2 regions of the Gilliamella sp. App2-1 genome follow, and region 2 is predicted to be linked to the other one. Evidence: riboswitches for the same ligand, from Rfam matches in the RefSeq annotation. Region 2 holds a riboswitch; the other holds the start of a gene.
The links. A riboswitch is a leader RNA that binds a small molecule or an ion and turns the genes downstream of it on or off. The one in region 2 is predicted to bind thiamine pyrophosphate.

Region 1 (9,289 bases), on a different contig from region 2:
TGTTTGGTTTACCGATAAAAATAAGCGTATAGTTAAACGTAACGATATATTAAATATCTGTTATACTTCTATATAAGGTGGTGTTAGGCCTCACAGAAGGTAGTTCAAGTATGCCGTACGGTTATACCTAACAGTGGCATCTTTGATGGCGGTAAAGTAGATTATTACATTGCTCCAACAAGATTATCAGTCATACAAACTAGATGATCTTATTGGCTTTTCCTTGTCAGCTAATTCAGTTTTTGCTGATATGTGAGACGAATATGGGAAGATATTTCCCAATCTACTGCATCCGAATCTTACGGCGATAACTTTCCGTCTATTGACGATCACTGATTATAATTTGATTTGAATATAGGGGAGAGTTAGTGGGTCTACTGAATTGGCTCCAGTTGTGCAGAGTGTGAAATAACCACGAATATGACTAATGTGGCTAGTATTAGTGTATGCGTCACACTAGAAGATCCAAAGGCAACCGAGGATCAAAAGTAAACAGGTAGTCCTGTTTACAAACCAATCTTACCGCAGACATTCGTGTTATTGGGTAGAGATAGTAGAGTGGTATTAAAATATGGTTTTGTATTGTAGAAGTGGTTTGTTAACTGCGGAACCATAAAAAGGTGTTTTGATGACGTAGTAAATTGGTGTTCTAACTTAGGTTATCGGCAAGGAATCTTAAAAGATATTACCAATGCGATTTGTTACGCTAATTATTTCCGTCATAAATATGGTAGTAAAGTATCTGGTGCTATACCGACATCAACAGGTAACTATAGTTAATTTCGAATTGGTAGTGGTCTGTTGGTGAATGGGCACAATAAGCAATTTCTTTGTAGTAGGTTTTTCCTTTAAGGAGTACTGGGCAATTAATGAAGTTAGGTTTGTGTGCCTATCTTTAGCCTTTAGTGCTTAATCTTTTGTTTTACGAGCAAAGTGCTTTTGCTGATAAATAGCAAAAGCACACAAGGTTATCAAAAAATTACTTAATAGGTAGAATGTTATGCAATACTATTATAGATACAAGTACTGTTGGTTTTATGTCTTAAATATCTCTAAACGTCACTTTGGACAAGCTTCTTTCTTAATCTTATTATCATCATCTAAAGTCTTTTTATCATTAGCACTGTTGTTGCTGTTGCTATATTCATTAAATACACATGCGTTATCTGCCATTACGACAAATGAAATTGAAGGCTCTGCGCCGTATTTAACGTTTGATGGAGGTAGAACGAAAATTAGCACAACGAAAGGTTTGTTAGGTATCACGTTATCGGATGGAACTAGAATCACACCATCAAACAATACTTCATCATCGACAAATCCGATTGAGTTACCACAAATCGATGAAACTTTTGCAGATATTGACACGTTGGTACCTACATCAAAGAATTTTATCGACTTAAATTCGCTCGTAAGCGACCCTTATAACCATTGGGGAGATGATGATGATGATGGACAAGAGGAAAATGGGGTAAAAGCACAAGGTTATTTGTATGTTTACATCACAGATAAAAACAACAAAACCGTTAATCGTAGTGATGAATTAACTCTATGTAATGCCCCTTATAAGATGGTGTTAATAAGTTCAGAAGGCAGTTTAAAAACGCAGTACGGCTTACCTAACAGTATTTCTTTCAGCAGCGATCGAGAAACGTATTACATCACCCCAAAATCATCTCCTGTAATTTGCTATGCTAAACCGTCTTTGAAATATGGTGGTGGTAGTGGTAATAATATCTACTTCGCCGGTCCTACTAACATATGGAGCTCAACCAAGGGTTTTATTCCTCAATCTACTACACCGACATCATACGATCGCAATTTCCCAACTACGGGTGCTCATAATTTATACTTTGATTTAGACATAGTAGGATCAGATGCATTGACTTGGGCACCAGTTACCCATGAGGGTATAACTGCATCTATGACGCCGGATTCAACGGGTAAAACTGTTCGGGTCACCCTGACTGGTCCAGAGGCAAAAGACCAATGGAACAATGATAATCCTAATCGAATTACTAAGCCAATCTTACCTCAGACATTCGAGTTAGTAGGAAGAGATAGTAGTGGTAATGTGATAGTAAAATATGGATTTACGTTACAGAAGTGGTTCGCCGGCCGAGGTGACAATGAAAATTTATTATCTAATCAAGCAGCATGGTGTCGCAGTTTAGGTTATCGTCTTGTACAAGTAAAAGACATTACCAACTCAAATTGTAATGGTGGTGGGGCAACTGACCGTTGTCGAGGAGCCGTTGGTGCTACACCGATATCAAATGGCAACCATTATCAGCGTTATATTGGAGCAGGATTTTTTGCCGAGTGGGGCATATTGAGTAATTACTCCGATGCAAACTTTTTCTCCAACAGCTACTACTGGACGAGCGATGTAGCTGGAGTCGGCTACCAGTTCTTTGTCCGCTCGAACGACGGCTCCGTGAGCAACAGCTATAATGGTAACACATCTAGAGGGCTTTGCGTCACTCCTTAGTTTTTAGTTTTAGTTCTTAATTTTGGGGGTGTGGGCGAGATTATATGACAAATTAAGGAGAAGTTACCAAAGAAATTAGCCCCTGCGTAAGGAGGGGCTATGAGCTGATCACTTTGCTATTAATTTGCTATTAAATAGCAAAAACACTTTCCCCAAAAAAATGTCAAAATCAATAAGTAATAAAAACTTAATTTTTATACTCAAGCATATAGCTACCTGAAAATTTTTAATAAGGTTTTTTAAGGATTATCACCAATTTCTATTGTGTGGAGCGTTATCGCAATTATTATTTTTAACTAAGCTCAACATTTTCAAAATTAACCAATAATTATAGCAACGATAAAATCACCTCAAAATTAGTAATAACTGATTTAAGTTTTATGATAAAAATCTTCTTTATAGATGTAGATTAGATTTAAGGAATAAAACTATTTTAAATAATTTTATTCCTTTGCAGATAGATAGTTTAACAAACTCTTTTTTAATCTTTTGTAAATGACTATGGCAAGATTATTTGATCACATAAAAGTTGACGTCGCGAGCATTTCGGAGAGCATCCAGAAATTGTCCTAATGTTTTATGGTAACTTTGATCTGGGTCATTGTCTTTAGTACATTTCTTTTCAGAAGCGTAACTTTGGATAATTGCATCATCTGTTCCTATCTTCTTAAATGATTTTTCAAAAGCATCTCCTTTTAATGTAATAAGCTGATTCCAATCATTTAAAAGGTTCTTCATATATTGGCGACCTTCCTCACATTTTATGTTATCTACATCAATATTTGGAATAACATATTGGACTATATCTATGAACTTTTTAGGATGATAAGGGAAGCTAATTTCTTCTTGCACTCCATCTTGTTTTAAATGCTCAATAAAATCACTTTCTCGGTATAATTTTTTAAATCGTTCGTAATAAGATTGATGTTTCTTTAAATTTAGATCTTGTGTTATTTCTTCAGGGAAAGATTGATCAAAAGAGTAACTCCAATGATAATTGCTCCTTTCAATAAATACATCATTGACTATTTTTACAGGGAGCTCTATTTCTGATTCTTCTCCGTTAATCATTGCAGGAATACGATTAAGCTCTTTTTCTAACACTTTATTGTATTCATTTTCATCCATATTAGAGGTTGCATATATAATAGTGTATAGCAAATAATTGCTTTGTGTTGGGTTAATAAAACCTGAATCACTAAATTTAGCAGGCTTTACAATAAAATTGAGAGAATCATTATTATACGACATAGTGTGTTTGCCATATGAAAACGTATAATTAACGCCTGATTTTGCTGGGATGGTTAACTCATCACCATCAATGATTACTTTTATTTCATTAGCTGTTGGATTGTCAATCCAACGTTCGATAGAACTAGACTCCGAACAGCCAACAAGGGTTAAGCTACAAGTTAGCAACACAATATATTTTATTTTCTTGTTCATGATAATTTATTATAAGTATAAAAAAAGATGTAAATATTATCATTTTTTTGAAAAAAATATATAAAATTAATGCATAATTTATGTAAATTTTAATTAAGACTATTAAATTGAAATGAATAGTTAAACTTAATGATATAAGTGATTAAACAATGATTTGACTTAGATAAAATAGGTTATAACTCAGCCCTTTTATTTTTTGATTTATTAAAGATGACATTAATATTGATGATAAAGAGGTTTTTTATGAAATTAATAGTAGATAATATAAGTTGTCAACATTGTGTTAAAACGATAACTAAAGCAATCAATGATATTGATCCAAAGGCAAAAGTGACAGTTGATATAGCTAAGCACGAGGTTGATATCGAAAATAGCACTATTTCTCAAGAAGCCGTTATTACGGCGATTGCTGAAGCTGGCTTCCAGTTCGTTGGTGTTTCTTATTAAGTTAAGTGGTTTTTGATAAGATTTTTTGCATTTATCTCTGAAAAGTACTGTGTCGACAAACATTCTGTTTGTCGATTTCACTTTATTTGGTTATCGGTTTTCCAAAGAATAACTTTAAACTCTATAAGAGTTAATTAAAAATTTGATAAAATCAATTTGTTTATGGATATTTTTTAGCTAAATTGTGTGATAAAACATTGATCACTGCTGACTTATTACCACCAGTGATAAAAATGGTGTGTAGGGCCATCACCTTTGCCAATAGTTAAATCATCGGCATGGCTAATGGCACCTTGCAAATAGTTTTTAGCCTGTTTTATGGCCTCTTCTAAGTTGTTATATTTGGGTACTAATGCTGAAATTGCGGCAGAAAGTGTGCAGCCCGTTCCGTGGGTATTTTTAGTTTGAATTCGCGGAAAGGTCATTCTTATGATGCTATCTTGAGTTATCAAATAATCTGGACTTTCATGGCTTAGCAAGTGCCCGCCTTTCATTAAGACCGCTTTGCAACCTAGTTTAAGTAATTCACACCCTTGTTTTTGCATATCATCTTCGGTTTTTGCTTCATCACAATCAAGTAGCGCGGCGGCTTCTGGTAGATTGGGAGTGATGATGGTTGCTAGGGGGAGTAAAAGTTCACGAATGGCTGTGATGGCGTCAGGTTTTAGGAGCGAATATCCCCCTTTGGCGACCATGACGGTGTCTAAGATGATGATCGGGATTGGGTTGCTTTTTAGCAGATGGTGGACGGTTGTGACTATCTCTTTATTCATGAGCATTCCTATTTTTACGCTATCAATTTGAATATCTTGATAAAGCGTATTAAATTGGGCTTCAATAAATTCGGGCGGGATCGCTAATACCGCATCAACTCCTTGTGTACTTTGTGCCGTTAGGGCGGTAATAACTGACATACCATATGCACCAAGTGCAGAAAAGGTTTTTAAATCGGCTTGAATACCTGCTCCACCGCTAGGATCAGATCCAGCAATGGTTAATGTAATTGTTGTCATGATAGTATTTCCTATTTAGCTTGCTTGATTTTGTTAATAAGCGATAACGTTGCTTGTTGAATATCTTTTTTGCCACAAATAGCCGAAACCACTGCAACACCGTCAATGCCTGTTTGGATAATATTAGTTACATTGTTTTCATCAATACCACCAATGGCAACAGCAGGGCGCTGCTTTAGTTCTACTAACTTGGTTAACTGTTCGGTTCCCAGTGCTACTGTTACATCTTTTTTGGTTGTGGTTGGAAAGATAGGACCAATACCAATATAATCAACCAGCTGCCAAGGCGTGGTATCAAGTTGTTGGCGATTGGATACTGAAAACCCTAACCATTTATCTTTGCCAATGAGTTGGCGAGTGACATCGGCAGGTAAATCACTTTGTCCAATATGTACGCCATCGGCATTAATTGCTAAAGCAATATCCACGTGATCATTTATAAATAGCGGGACAGGTGTATCACTTAGCGTTTCTTTCAATGCTAATGCTGCTTGATACCAATCTTTACCTGCCAGTTCTTTTTCTGATCTTAACTGTATAGCAGTTACGCCATTTTTGACAGCAATTTTAGTTGTATTGACCATACCACTAATACCACCGCAAAGTAGTGGTTCGAGCACTAAATAAAGGGTTAAATCCAATTGTTTTTTCATTTGATACCCTTATTAAAGCGAGGAGTTAAATAGCGAGAGTTGATCTAATAGAGATACCATAAAGGTGCCTAATCCTTGCTGTTTATTGGCAAGTTCAGCGGCCTTTTTCATCATAAAACATGCTGAGGCAGTAGCGAATAAAGGGTCAGGTGAATTGGCTATAAAGGCTGCTACCATGGCGGATAACGAACATCCCGTTCCCGTCACTTTAGTTAAAGCAATATCGCCTCCTGTTATGCTATATACATTGTTACCGTTAGTGATATAGTCGATATCACCTGTCATTGCAACAATTGTTTGATATTTTTGCGCAAGCTCTTGGGCGGCGTTTAAAGCTGATTGGGTTGAGTCTTGACCGTCAGGTCCTTTTGCCGATGAGTTTTGACCATTTAGCGCTAATATTTCTGAGGCATTACCACGAATTACTGTTGGTTTTAATGATAATAATTGATATGCAATTTCAGTACGGTAATTAAGTGCAGGTCCTACAGCGACAGGATCGAGTACCCATGGGGTTTGTGTTTGCTGAGCTTTAGCTGCTGCTAATAACATACTTGAGGCTATGCTGCTGTGAATGGTGCCAATATTAATCAGTAAACTATCGGCAATGGTAACAAATGCCGCAACTTCTTGCTCGGCAATCACCATTGCGGGTGATGCACCAATAGCAAGTAGTACATTGGCGGTAAAATTTTGGACTACATCATTAGTTATGCAATGCACGAGTGGGCGTTGTTGTTTAATGTGATGGATAAAAGCGATTGCTTGCGTGGTGTGAAATGATTTGACTGCTGGCATATTTCTTCCCTCCTTATATTTTATATACGTTAGGAAGAATTGGCCAATTTAGTGACTTTATAGCTTAGACTTCCCTACGCTGGCATAATCCAGATCAGGTTCAACGGGTAAAATCTCAGTTTTTTGTTTAAACAAAAAACACCCCGAGTCAAAATTGTGTAGTTATTATGAACTGACTATCGGTTTTTAACAAGTTATTGTAATAATCTTTCAATACTCGTAATTGCCATTCTATCTGGCAAGAAGAGAATTAGATGATCATGGTCTTCTATCGTTAAATTAGTATTAACGATAATCGTATCTTCGCTATTCGCTACAACCTGAAAAGCCTGTAGGTAGTTTTAAGCCATGCATATTTTCTCCACAGAGTATTGAGGTACCATTATTTCCTGCATTACACCATTTAAAGAACAATTAACGAATTCATTATAGATACCAGCAAAAATAAACTTGGTACAGGCATTTTTAGCTTTAGTGACATAAGAAACAATATTTCCAATTTAAATATTTATTCAAACAAATCATTATTGATTTTTGCCAATTTTTATTATTATTAACTTTAAATGATTCGTAGTTCTTTTAATGATAATTTAATAAATGCATAAAAAATAGGCGCAAAAATTAAACCAATGACACCAAAAAGGGTCTCTAAAAATAGCATCGAAATTAACAATTCACAGATACCAGCATGAATTTTTGTCCCGACTATTTTTGCATTAAGTACATATTCCATTTTATGAATTAAGATTAAATAAACAATAATCACCATTGCGACGGTAAATGATACGGTAAATGCAACAAAAAAGATTAATCCATTAACAATCAAATTTCCAATAATTGGAATAAGACCAAAAACAAATGTGGCTAACACTAAACTTTTACTAAACGGTAAATGAATGCCAAATACAGGCAAAATAATAAATAGCAAAATGGCAGTCATGATAGTATTAAATAATGCAATCACAACTTGGGACATCGCTACATATTGGAATACCACCACTAATCGATTTAAACTGGTTTTTAAGGCTTTAGTTAATGCTCTTTGTGTCATTTGATTATTATTGCTACTACGTTGATTTTCTTTATAGCCTAAGATTAATCCAATAATCATTCCCACAATTAATATGACTAAATCATGAAATACTTTTTTGATGATAGATTGTAGATAAAAGACGTGATCTTTAAGGTAAATCATTATAGTTGATTTCACTTCGTCTAAATCATCAGGTAAATAATGGGTCACGCTTGACGGCAGACTGTTTACTACATTGTTTACTACTAATTTCATATTTGTTAATGTTTCGGTAGGGTGCTTGGCCATATCAACAAACCAAGCAAATAAATACCAAAAACCACCAATAAAAATACTCATAATCAGTGTTGTGAGTACTAGTACCGAAACTAATTTTGATTGATGGCTAAAACGTATCATTTTTCGTGATAAAAACTCATCTAATTTTTGAGTTAATGTATAGGTTAATAAACCGGCAATTACTGCTGGCATTAAATGAACTTGCATTAAAATAATGAAAAAAACGGAAAATAGCGTGAGGCAAAATAGACCTAATTTTTGATTATTATTGAGTAACATGGTAACTAATTCCTTTCAATAAATAAGCCATTAAAGTCAAATAAAATTTTGCAGCTTAAGCTCTGTGCTTAAAGCCCACTTTAAGGCAAACTTTGTTTAAAATCTAAATTTTTTTAAATGATTATGTATATCGAACTAATCTTATGTAGTTGCAGGTTTTCTAAAGTTTAAATTCAAACTCCAGAAAACAGACGTAAAAGTCTCAATAAAAATTAATAATCCTCCTGACAGTTTTTATATTAAATTTGTGGGAACGTGTTTTTATTTACATTATATTTTTTAAAAAACTATTGTAATAATCTTTCAATCTCTGTAATTGCTTTTCTATCTGGCAAAAAGATGATTAGATGATCATTGTCTTCTATTGTTAAATCAGTATTAACGATAATCACATCTTCGCCTCGCACTACAGCTCCAATAGTTGCGCCTGAAGGTAATTTTAAACCATTAATATTTTTGCCAACGAGTCGTGATGTTTCATTATTCCCATTGGCAGCAATTTCGACAATCTCGGATTCACCTTGTCTTAATGAAACGACTTTAACAACGCCCGTTTGCCTTACATGGCTTAACAGTTCTGAAATTGTGGCGTGTTGTGGTGAAATTGCAATATCAATCACACTGTCATTAATCAATTCAAGGTAGGCTTGGCGTTGAATCAACACAATCACTTTTTTTGCTCCCATCCTTTTTGCAAGCATAGAAGACATGATATTGGATTCATCATCATTGGTGACAGCAATAAACAGATCAGTAAGTTCAACTTGCTCTTGTGAGAGTAATTCTTGATCCGATGATTCGCCATGCAGAACCGTTGTATTAATAAGTTGCTCAGCAATTAATTCGGCAC
Region 2 (9,289 bases):
TTGCCTAGATTAAAAAATGCTCGCTGGGTAAATATTGGCAGACTTGATATTAATACATCGGGTTTATTATTATTTACAACAGATGGTGAATTAGCTAATCGCTTAATGCATCCAAGGCACGAAATTGAGCGCGAATATGCTGTGCGTGTATTTGGTAATGTGACTGATCAGCAGATTAATCAGCTCCGTAAAGGAATACAACTAGAAGATGGCCCAGCCTCATTTCAATCAATAAAAGCGCAAGGCGGAGATGGGCTTAACCAATGGTTTAATGTTGTGATAACTGAAGGACGTAATCGCGAAGTGCGCAGAATGTGGGAAGCTATCGAGGTGCAAGTTAGCCGATTATTGCGTATTCGTTATGGCAATATCACTTTACCTAAAGGATTATCGCGTGGAACTTGGATGGAACTGGGCATTGACTCAGTCAATTACTTACGTGAACTAGTCGGTTTACCACCAGAAGCCAAAAGCTTTACAACAAGTTCATCCTCTGACAAACGAATAGTAAGACCTAAGCGTGTAAAATTTAATCAACAGACTAAAACTACTCGTCAAAAAGCAACCCGAAAATAACCTTTATAGATAGGAAAATGCCGAGTGGTTTACACGTCAAGATTAAAATAATTTGTTAAAAACTCATAAGGCGTTTTTATCCAAAATCGCTTTATGTGGTTTAATCTTATTATAAAAGTAAATAAATTGCTTAAACTTTTGTTGGCAAGCGGTTTTTTTGAATGCTTGATTGATACGTTGTTTATTACGCGTTTTACCTCATAGTTACTACAAATTCTCAATTAATTACGAAACGGTATAGAATCCTGAATATTTTTTACAAAAAATCTAACCTAAAAAGCGAATATTTAGCTTGCTGTCTTAGTTTAACTTCAATCGAGCTTTTTTAGCAGGATATAAATGGTCGGACGCTTGACCATAAAGCGTTTAGCCAATTAGATGACAGTGATTTTTCTTTATGATATCAGCGCCATATCGCTTGTCTGTGATATGGCGTTAGTTTGTTTTAAAGATGATTAATCTGTTGATCTGCTTTAGCAAAAAAAGTTAATAAATTAGAGCAAATTTATAATAAACTCACCAACCTGCTTATTAATTAAGCTCAATTAAAACTGTTTTTATCTTAATGAATAGATGAACGAGCACAAAACGAAAATGAATTGAAAGGAAAATTATGCGTATAATCATAGCTGTTTTTTTTATGTTTTTATTAACTGCTTGCCATACACGTACAGCAGAAGATGCTTATAAAGAAGGAAAATATTTAGAAAGTATCAACCTATTGGGTGACAGTATTGAGGACAAAGGTCCTGCTGAATTTGGAAAACAAGATATACAACGACTGCAAAATATCGTCAATAGCGTTATGCAACATTACGAAACAAGCCTTTTAAACGCCAATAACTTTGATTATGCCACACGAATAAAATGCTACGAAAATCTATTAGCTATGAAAATGCGATTAACTGATCGTTTTTATAGTCAAGAAATCAGTTTTTTTGATAACAAATATGACGTGACTCAATTACAACAAAATATAGCTAAAGAATACTATAATTATGGCAATTCAATCACTGGCACCGACAGCGAAAGTTATAGAATAAGAGCCGATTTATATGGAAAAGGGCTTGAGCAATACAACTATAAAAATATTGAAAGCTTGTACAAAAATGCCAATAAAAAATATAGGCAACTTGCGGCTAAAGAGTATTATGATCAAGGAAAAATGTTCGAACAGCAAGGTAACTACAAAGCCGCAGCCGATGCCTTTAATAATGCATCGGCGGTCTATGAACCGCTTGGTAAGTACAAAGATAGTGATAAACGTTCTATTGATAATGATAGAAAATACTGTACTCAGCAAGCAGAAAATGCTTATGAGCAAGCTCAACAACTAGCAAAGACTGCAACACATCGTTACCAATTTCGTGAAATTGCTAGATATTACGCTTCGGCTGCTTCTGCTTATCGTCAATACGGATCATTTCGTGATGCAAATTCACAAGCAGATAATTATGCCAAAAAAGGGAAAATTAAAGTTTATTATAATTCTTCAGAATTAAAATCTTTTGTATTAGATCTATTAAGTAAAGACTTTATAGAATTTGTTACTTATCATCCAAGTCAAGCTGATGTCACAATTCGCATTACGACAAACGTTGAATTTTCTGATCTTGGGGAATCAGTTAACAATGAAACCAAAACCGAAAAAGTCTTTGATAAATTTGTTGAAGTGTCTGATGAAAACGGTAATAAAAAGCAAGTTAAAACCTACAAAGATCAGCAATTTAATTTAAAAACGGTGACGCATAGCAATAAATTAACCTTGACCACTGAAATTGAGGTTCACGGCGTCTATAGTTACAGTAAAAAATTTGACATAGTTCAAACATCAGCAAAACATGATTATATCTATTCTGGTAATGTGCCATCAAATTTGCGTAATCACAGTAAAGGAACATTACAAAGCAAAGATAGCTTGCTTCAAGCAGCAAAAGAACAGCAATTAACCGAACTAAAATCAAGGTTTGAGGATATTATTAGCGATCTTTCATATTTATAACTAATTGAAGTTTATATTGAATTTTTTAGAAAAGATAATCTAATCACATCCGTGTGCATAGTATTTATATGCAAAGCAAAAATAAAATTCCACAAACAACAGTATTTATTGTTTGTGGGGTTTTTATTTAATATAGATGATTAACTATTCAATCCCAAGTACCATTCGTCCATTTTTGGTTGCCACATTAACGACATTATCTAAATCAGTATAACGACATCCGGTTACTAACAATTTAAGTTCTTCCCACATATTGCCAGTTGAAAATGGCAACATATAATCGCTGACGTTATCTGTACCGATTGCAACAGGAATACCTGCTGTGGCAAGTTCATCAACTGGGGTGAGTGAGTTACGAGTAGGGCCTTGTTCTTCGCGGCGTGGGCTATCGATCCAAGCAAATGGGCAGGCAATTACCATCATTTTTGCTTCTTGCATTTTTTTATAGAGTTTTTGGCGATATTCTAAACTGTGGGCTGTGATCGAAATACTATGAATGGCAACAACGCGACCATGCATACCATATTCAAGGGTTTTATCGGTAAGTTGTTCCGTTTCGATCTCATCTTGAGAATTAAACTGGTCAACATGTACGTGCACCATTTTGCCTAATGATTTACCCGTTTGCATTAGCACATCAAGATGTTTCAGTCCCATCCCTTCACCATGATCGCGCTCATCACGACGTGGTAAACCGCCAATAACATCAACTAAATCAGCGCCTTTATCGAACCAATAACGAGCCTCTTTATCGATAACGCCTTTAAGTGTTTGATTGACTAATTTTATGGTGATGTCATTTTTATAGGTTTCGCGTGCTCTTAACGCCCCTTTAATGGCTCGCTCTTGCGCGATAGGGTCAATATCAACAAACGATCCCATTGCACTCACCCCTTGCTCAATCATCCGCTCAACCGCCATACTAAAATGGCGATAGTAATCATCTTCGCTCATTGATGCTTTGACTTTATCTAATGTATCCCATTTTTCAATTAAGGTCTGTTTTTGATAGACATCAAAACTATCAACCGAAATAGTAAAAGCACGATCGGCATGCATATGAGCATTAACCCATCCGCCATTTTGTTTAATTTTATTCATTAAATAGGCTTTTAAACTTTGGTCTCTTGTGGTTAACAACATGTTTTTATGTTCAATCATAATGTGCCTCTACAATGCAATCATTTTAAATAAAGTGGATAAAATCGAGCGCAATAGGCAAAAAAAATCCCCCAAAAAGGAGGATAAAAGTCTTATCAATAATTTTATTGGTTAAGATTATTGATTTACAAGTGTTCATTGCGCTTATACCTTATCGATTAAAAATTGCAGAAATTCTAACCAAAATATTTTTAATAGCAAGGACTATAATTGATAAAATATATAAATAAATGAAATGGTTAAAGTATTATTTTTTAGATTTTCTACTGCAAAAAAAAAGCGTTCAATAAATACAAATTACCCATAAAATAAAAAATTAAATGATAACTTATTATTTAATCATAATAATTGAACGTCACAAAAATGAGATTATTCGTGATACCAAGCGTATACTGTGCTAATCAATTATTCTGAAATATAGGGCAGTTAACATGAGCCAATTAAATATCGTTGCCACAATCGCCGTTAAACCAGAATTTTATGATGCATTTCAATCGATATTGAAACGATTAGTCACAGGTAGCAGGGCCGAAACAGGTTGTGTGCGCTATGAACTTAATCAAAGTATTGATAACCCCAATATCTTTATTGTGATCGAAACATGGGCTTCGCAGCAGGCGATTGATTTTCACAATGCAACGCCTCATTTTGTCGAATTTGCCAACTTTGCTAAAGATTATGTTGATGGATTAGAGATTAATATAGTTAAACAAATCATGTAACTTAAAAGTACAAAATATTAAGTATATTAGCAAAACTGCCACCCATGCATTCACATCGGTGGCAATTTACTTACATTTTATCAACTGTCTTAATACCTAACATATCAAGACCAATTTTCAGTGTTTTTGCTGTTAAACAAGCCAATTTCAAGCGACTTTGTTTTAAGCTCTCGCTGTCGGCCGTTAAAATAGGGCAGTTCTCATAAAAACTTGAAAATAGCGTCGCAATTTCATAAAGATAAGCACAAAGTACATGCGGCGTACCGTCCCTTGCTACGGTTGAAATTGTATCGTCAAATTGAATTAAACGTGTTGCTAAGGCACGCTCTTTATCGGTTTCTAAACGAATATTACCTGTTAAGCTCGCTTCGGTAATATTCGATTTTTTAAATATCGATAACACTCGGGTATAAGCATATTGTAAATAAGGTGCGGTATTGCCTTCAAATGACAACATATTATCCCAATCAAAAACATAATCGGTGGTACGATTTTTAGAAAGATCGGCATATTTAACTGCACCAATAGCCACTGCATCGACGATTTCGGCAAGCTCGCTTTCAGTTAAGTCAGGATTTTTGCTACGAATTAATGTTGTCGCACGTTCACAAGCTTCATCGAGCAAATCATTTAATTTAACGGTATCGCCAGAACGTGTTTTAAATGGTTTACCGTCTTTACCTAGCATCATACCAAACATATGGTGCTCAAGTTTTAATGATTCTGGCACATACTTGGCTTTATGAACAATAGCCCAAACTTGTTCTAAATGTTGATGTTGGCGGGAATCAGTATAATAAAGAATACGATCGGCATGTAATGTTTCGTAACGGTATTTAGCACAAGCAATATCGGTTGTGGCATAAAGATAGCCACCATCCCGTTTTTGGATGATAACCCCCATCGGTTCGCCTTCTTTGTTTTTATACTCATCTAAAAACACAACAATCGCGCCTTCGCTTTCAACGGCAAGTCCTTTCTGTTTTAAATCGGCAACGATACCCGGTAGCATACTGTTATAGATGCTTTCGCCCATGGTGTCTTCAACGGTTAAGGTGACATTTAAACGTTTATAAGTGGCAATATTTTGCGTCATGGTAATATCAACTAGCTTACGCCACATATCGCGACAATATTCATCGCCACCTTGTAATTTCACTACATAATTACGAGCTTTTTCGGCAAAAATTTCGTCTTCGTCATAATGTTTTTTAGCGGCGCGATAGAATGACTCTAAATCTGAAAGATCCATATCATTGGCATGTTCATTTTGCATCTTTTCAAGATACGCAATTAACATTCCAAATTGCGTTCCCCAATCACCAACATGATTAGCACGAATAACATTATGACCTAAAAACGATAAAACGCGAACGCTAGCATCACCAATAATGGTTGAACGCAAGTGCCCGACATGCATCTCTTTGGCGACATTAGGCGCTGAATAATCAACCACAATGGTTTGTGGTTTCGCGGGCAAAGTGATATTAAGTTTATCGCTGTTTAAAGCAATTTCATTTTGCTCAGCAATCCAGCTATTTTTTAAAAAGATATTGATAAAGCCTGGGCCGGCAATTTCCACTTTTTCGGCGATATCATCGATATCTAAATGTTGCAAAACAGCTTGGGCAAGTTCTCGAGGTGGCATACCTAGTTTTTTGGCAACAGCCATAATGCCATTGGCTTGGTAATCACCAAATTGTGCTTTGTTTGATTGCTTAATTAAAGCGTCACAGTTTTTATCAGCACCCGCCATAATCATGGCTTGCGAAACACGTTGCGTTAATAATTGTTGAATATTCACACTAAACCTAACCGATTATAATAAAATGCCCAATATAATACCGGCAAAGTGACGAATTGTCACTGATCGTAATAAGAGGGCGGATTTTTTATTAAAAAAATATAAAAAATTAAGTATAATCGATACACTACTTGAAACGTTTTGACAAAATGCCAAGTTTTAGTTAGAAGTCAAAACGCCTCACCATCTTATAAATGTTTGATTTCACCCAAAAACATTAACGTAAAAAACTTTAATTAAATCAATGTGTTTTCTGAATTTTTTATGGAAAAATGTACTAATTTTTTGTGGCAGCAAAGGTTATTGTAGTGGTTATACTATGTCAGAATGCGCCGATAACTGAGTGAGGTTAGCACGCCAAATAAGTGATGTTTGTCAAAAACGAATCGTAGCTGATATGTCAGAACCAAGCACTGGTGTAGGGTTAAGTTTTGGTAGGTTAGTTTGGTTTGTTTTTGCACATTTAGAGTAGTCAATAGATTTTTGTTTTAAATAAAAATATTAATAAAATTAAATTATTGAATAATTTTTTTTAGTTATAGCGGCTCTTTATTCTTTTTCGTTGTTTACAATTTTAACACTAACCACTACACTAACCCGTGTTCTCAACGGGGTGCCTAGATGGGCTGAGAATGTTAGATAGGCTAACATAACCCGTCGAACCTGAACTGGATCATGCCAGCGGAGGGATTTGAGTTATTGTACTTGCTCAAACCTTTTGTCTTTTATTGCTGTTTTGGAGGCAAAATGTTTTGTAAAAAATTGTTATTATCTTTGGTATTTTCTATCCCTTTCATTGCAAACGCTGCCAACGTAAAACCTACCTTAACTGTTTATAGTTACAATTCCTTTATTTCAGAGTGGGGACCAGGGCAGGCGATTGAAAAGGGTTTTGAAGCGCAGTGTGGCTGTCAACTCGAGATTGTTACATTAGGGGATGGAGTATCGGTTTTAAATCGAATTCGTCTTGAAGGTGATAAAACTAATGCCGATGTAATCTTAGGGTTAGACAATAATCTTATAGAACAAGCCAAACAGGCGGATATTGTTATTCCTCATCAAATCAGTAAACCCGATAATTTAAATACTGACTGGTGGGATAGTGATTTTATGCCTTATGATTTTGGCTATTTTGCTTTTATTTATGATCAACAAAAAATTGGTAATCCACCACGCAGCATGCATGAGTTAGTTGATAATAAAGCCAACTGGAAAATTATTTATCAAGACCCAAGAACCAGCACTCCCGGCTTAGGTTTATTATTTTGGGTGAAGAAGATATACGGCGATGATACCGCATCTGCATGGCAAAAAATAGCTAAAAATACCGTAACAGTGACCAAAGGTTGGAGCGAAGCTTATGGTCTATTTTTAAAAGGTGAAGCCGATTTAGTGCTTAGCTATAGTACTTCACCTGTTGCGCATATTATGAATGATAATGATCATCGTTATGCCGCGGCTATTTTTGATGAAGGCCATTACCGTCAAGTCGAAGTTGTGGGAATTACTAAATTTAGTCAACAACCAGAACTTGCGCGTTCATTTTTGCGATATTTATTAACTCCTGATGTACAGCGTCAATTAGCTGAAAAAAATTTCATGTATCCAATTGTTAATACTTCATTACCCGAAGCTTTTCAGGAAATTAAGCCAGTCAATAAAGCGCTTGAGTTTGATGCCAAGCAAGTTGAACAGAATCAAAAGATGTGGGTACGTGAATGGAAATCCACCATTAGTAAGTAGTTTTATTCAGTACCATGTTGAAATTAAGAACACTACTGCCAGGTATTAGCGCTGCAAGCTTGATCTTAACCGTCTTAGGTACAGCCCTATTTGTGCTTTGCTTGGCTGCTATTAAGTCTAATAATTTAACAGTCTGTTTTGATAGTTATTTATTGCATGTTGTTTGGATAACTATATTTCAAGCAACACTATCGACATTGTTATCTATTTTATTAGCAATATTAATGGCCAAAGCCCTATCGATGGTTGATTTTCTAGGGAAAAGGTTATTGCTACGCATTATGCCTATTACCTTTATATTACCTGCACTGGTGGTAGTAACGGGACTGTTGTCTGTTTATGGGCAACAGGGCTTATTGGCGTGCTTTTTTGATTATTTGGGTTTTCCATTTGTGAAATCTATTTATGGATTAGAAGGTATTTTACTTGCGCATGTGTTTCTTAATTTTCCGTATGCTTGTTGCTTATTTTATCAAACTTTAAATAGGGTGTCAGTTGAGCACAAACAACTAGCTGCACAATTAAATTTTTCGAGTTTTAGTTATTTTAAATGGGTGGAATGGCCTCTATTGCGTCGACAATTGTTCCCTATGGCGGCGCTTATCTTTATGCTTTGTTTTTCTAGCTTTGCTGTTGCGTTAGCACTTGGCGGAGGGCCTAAATATACCACACTTGAAGTGGCTATTTATCAATCTATTCGTGATTTTGATCTGATACAAGCCGTGCTTTTAGCGTGTTTACAGTTGGTTTTTTGTGTTAGTTTTATGAGGTTGATGCAAAAATTTAATTATAACTATAAATTTAATCCGCACGATGTTAGGCAAAATTATCGTTTGCCTGTTTCGTTTAACTTAGTTTTGTCAAGTTTAGTCATTATTGTTATTGGTGGCTTATTTATTTTACTTCCCATCATAACCATACTTATAAATGGCATTTGTTTTTTTCAGTGGTCGTTTCTAACGTTGGCTTTTCAACATGCAGTTATGTTTTCATTGCTAATTGCTGTGGGATCAGCCATTATCGCTATGTTGCTTGCTTTATTATTACTTTATACAAATAGTCGCTTATTGATTAATCGGCAAATAAATTGGAGCAATCGGTTAATGTTAGTTGGTTCGCTGATTTTAATTATTCCAAGCATGGTGCTGGCGTGTGGCCTGTTTTTATTGTTATTTCCCTATGCTTATAATCCCATCTTTGTTTGCACCTTAATGATGCTTTGTAACGGTTTAATGGCATTACCGTTCATATTAAAAAATCTTGCAGCGCCAATGTATGATG

Region 1: another riboswitch for thiamine pyrophosphate. It lies ahead of thiM (hydroxyethylthiazole kinase); the one in region 2 lies ahead of thiB (thiamine ABC transporter substrate binding subunit).

The regions. Positions count from the first base shown of each region.
Region 1 is NZ_LZGR01000017.1:25,016-34,304, reverse strand. Features, by position in the region: gene A9G22_RS02065 (hypothetical protein) at 1,001-2,491, shown strand; gene A9G22_RS02060 (hypothetical protein) at 3,002-3,937, opposite strand; gene A9G22_RS02055 (heavy-metal-associated domain-containing protein) at 4,181-4,384, shown strand; gene thiD (bifunctional hydroxymethylpyrimidine kinase/phosphomethylpyrimidine kinase) at 4,600-5,397, opposite strand; gene thiE (thiamine phosphate synthase) at 5,409-6,050, opposite strand; gene thiM (hydroxyethylthiazole kinase) at 6,063-6,848, opposite strand; TPP riboswitch at 6,903-7,004, opposite strand; gene A9G22_RS02035 (AI-2E family transporter) at 7,408-8,439, opposite strand; gene trkA (Trk system potassium transporter TrkA) at 8,727-9,289, opposite strand, start outside.
Region 2 is NZ_LZGR01000012.1:44,767-54,055, forward strand. Features, by position in the region: gene rluB (23S rRNA pseudouridine(2605) synthase RluB) at 1-576, shown strand, start outside; gene A9G22_RS01075 (hypothetical protein) at 1,190-2,578, shown strand; gene A9G22_RS01080 (amidohydrolase family protein) at 2,723-3,739, opposite strand; gene A9G22_RS01085 (putative quinol monooxygenase) at 4,171-4,461, shown strand; gene argS (arginine--tRNA ligase) at 4,532-6,265, opposite strand; TPP riboswitch at 6,865-6,973, shown strand; gene thiB (thiamine ABC transporter substrate binding subunit) at 7,013-8,008, shown strand; gene thiP (thiamine/thiamine pyrophosphate ABC transporter permease) at 8,023-9,289, shown strand, end outside.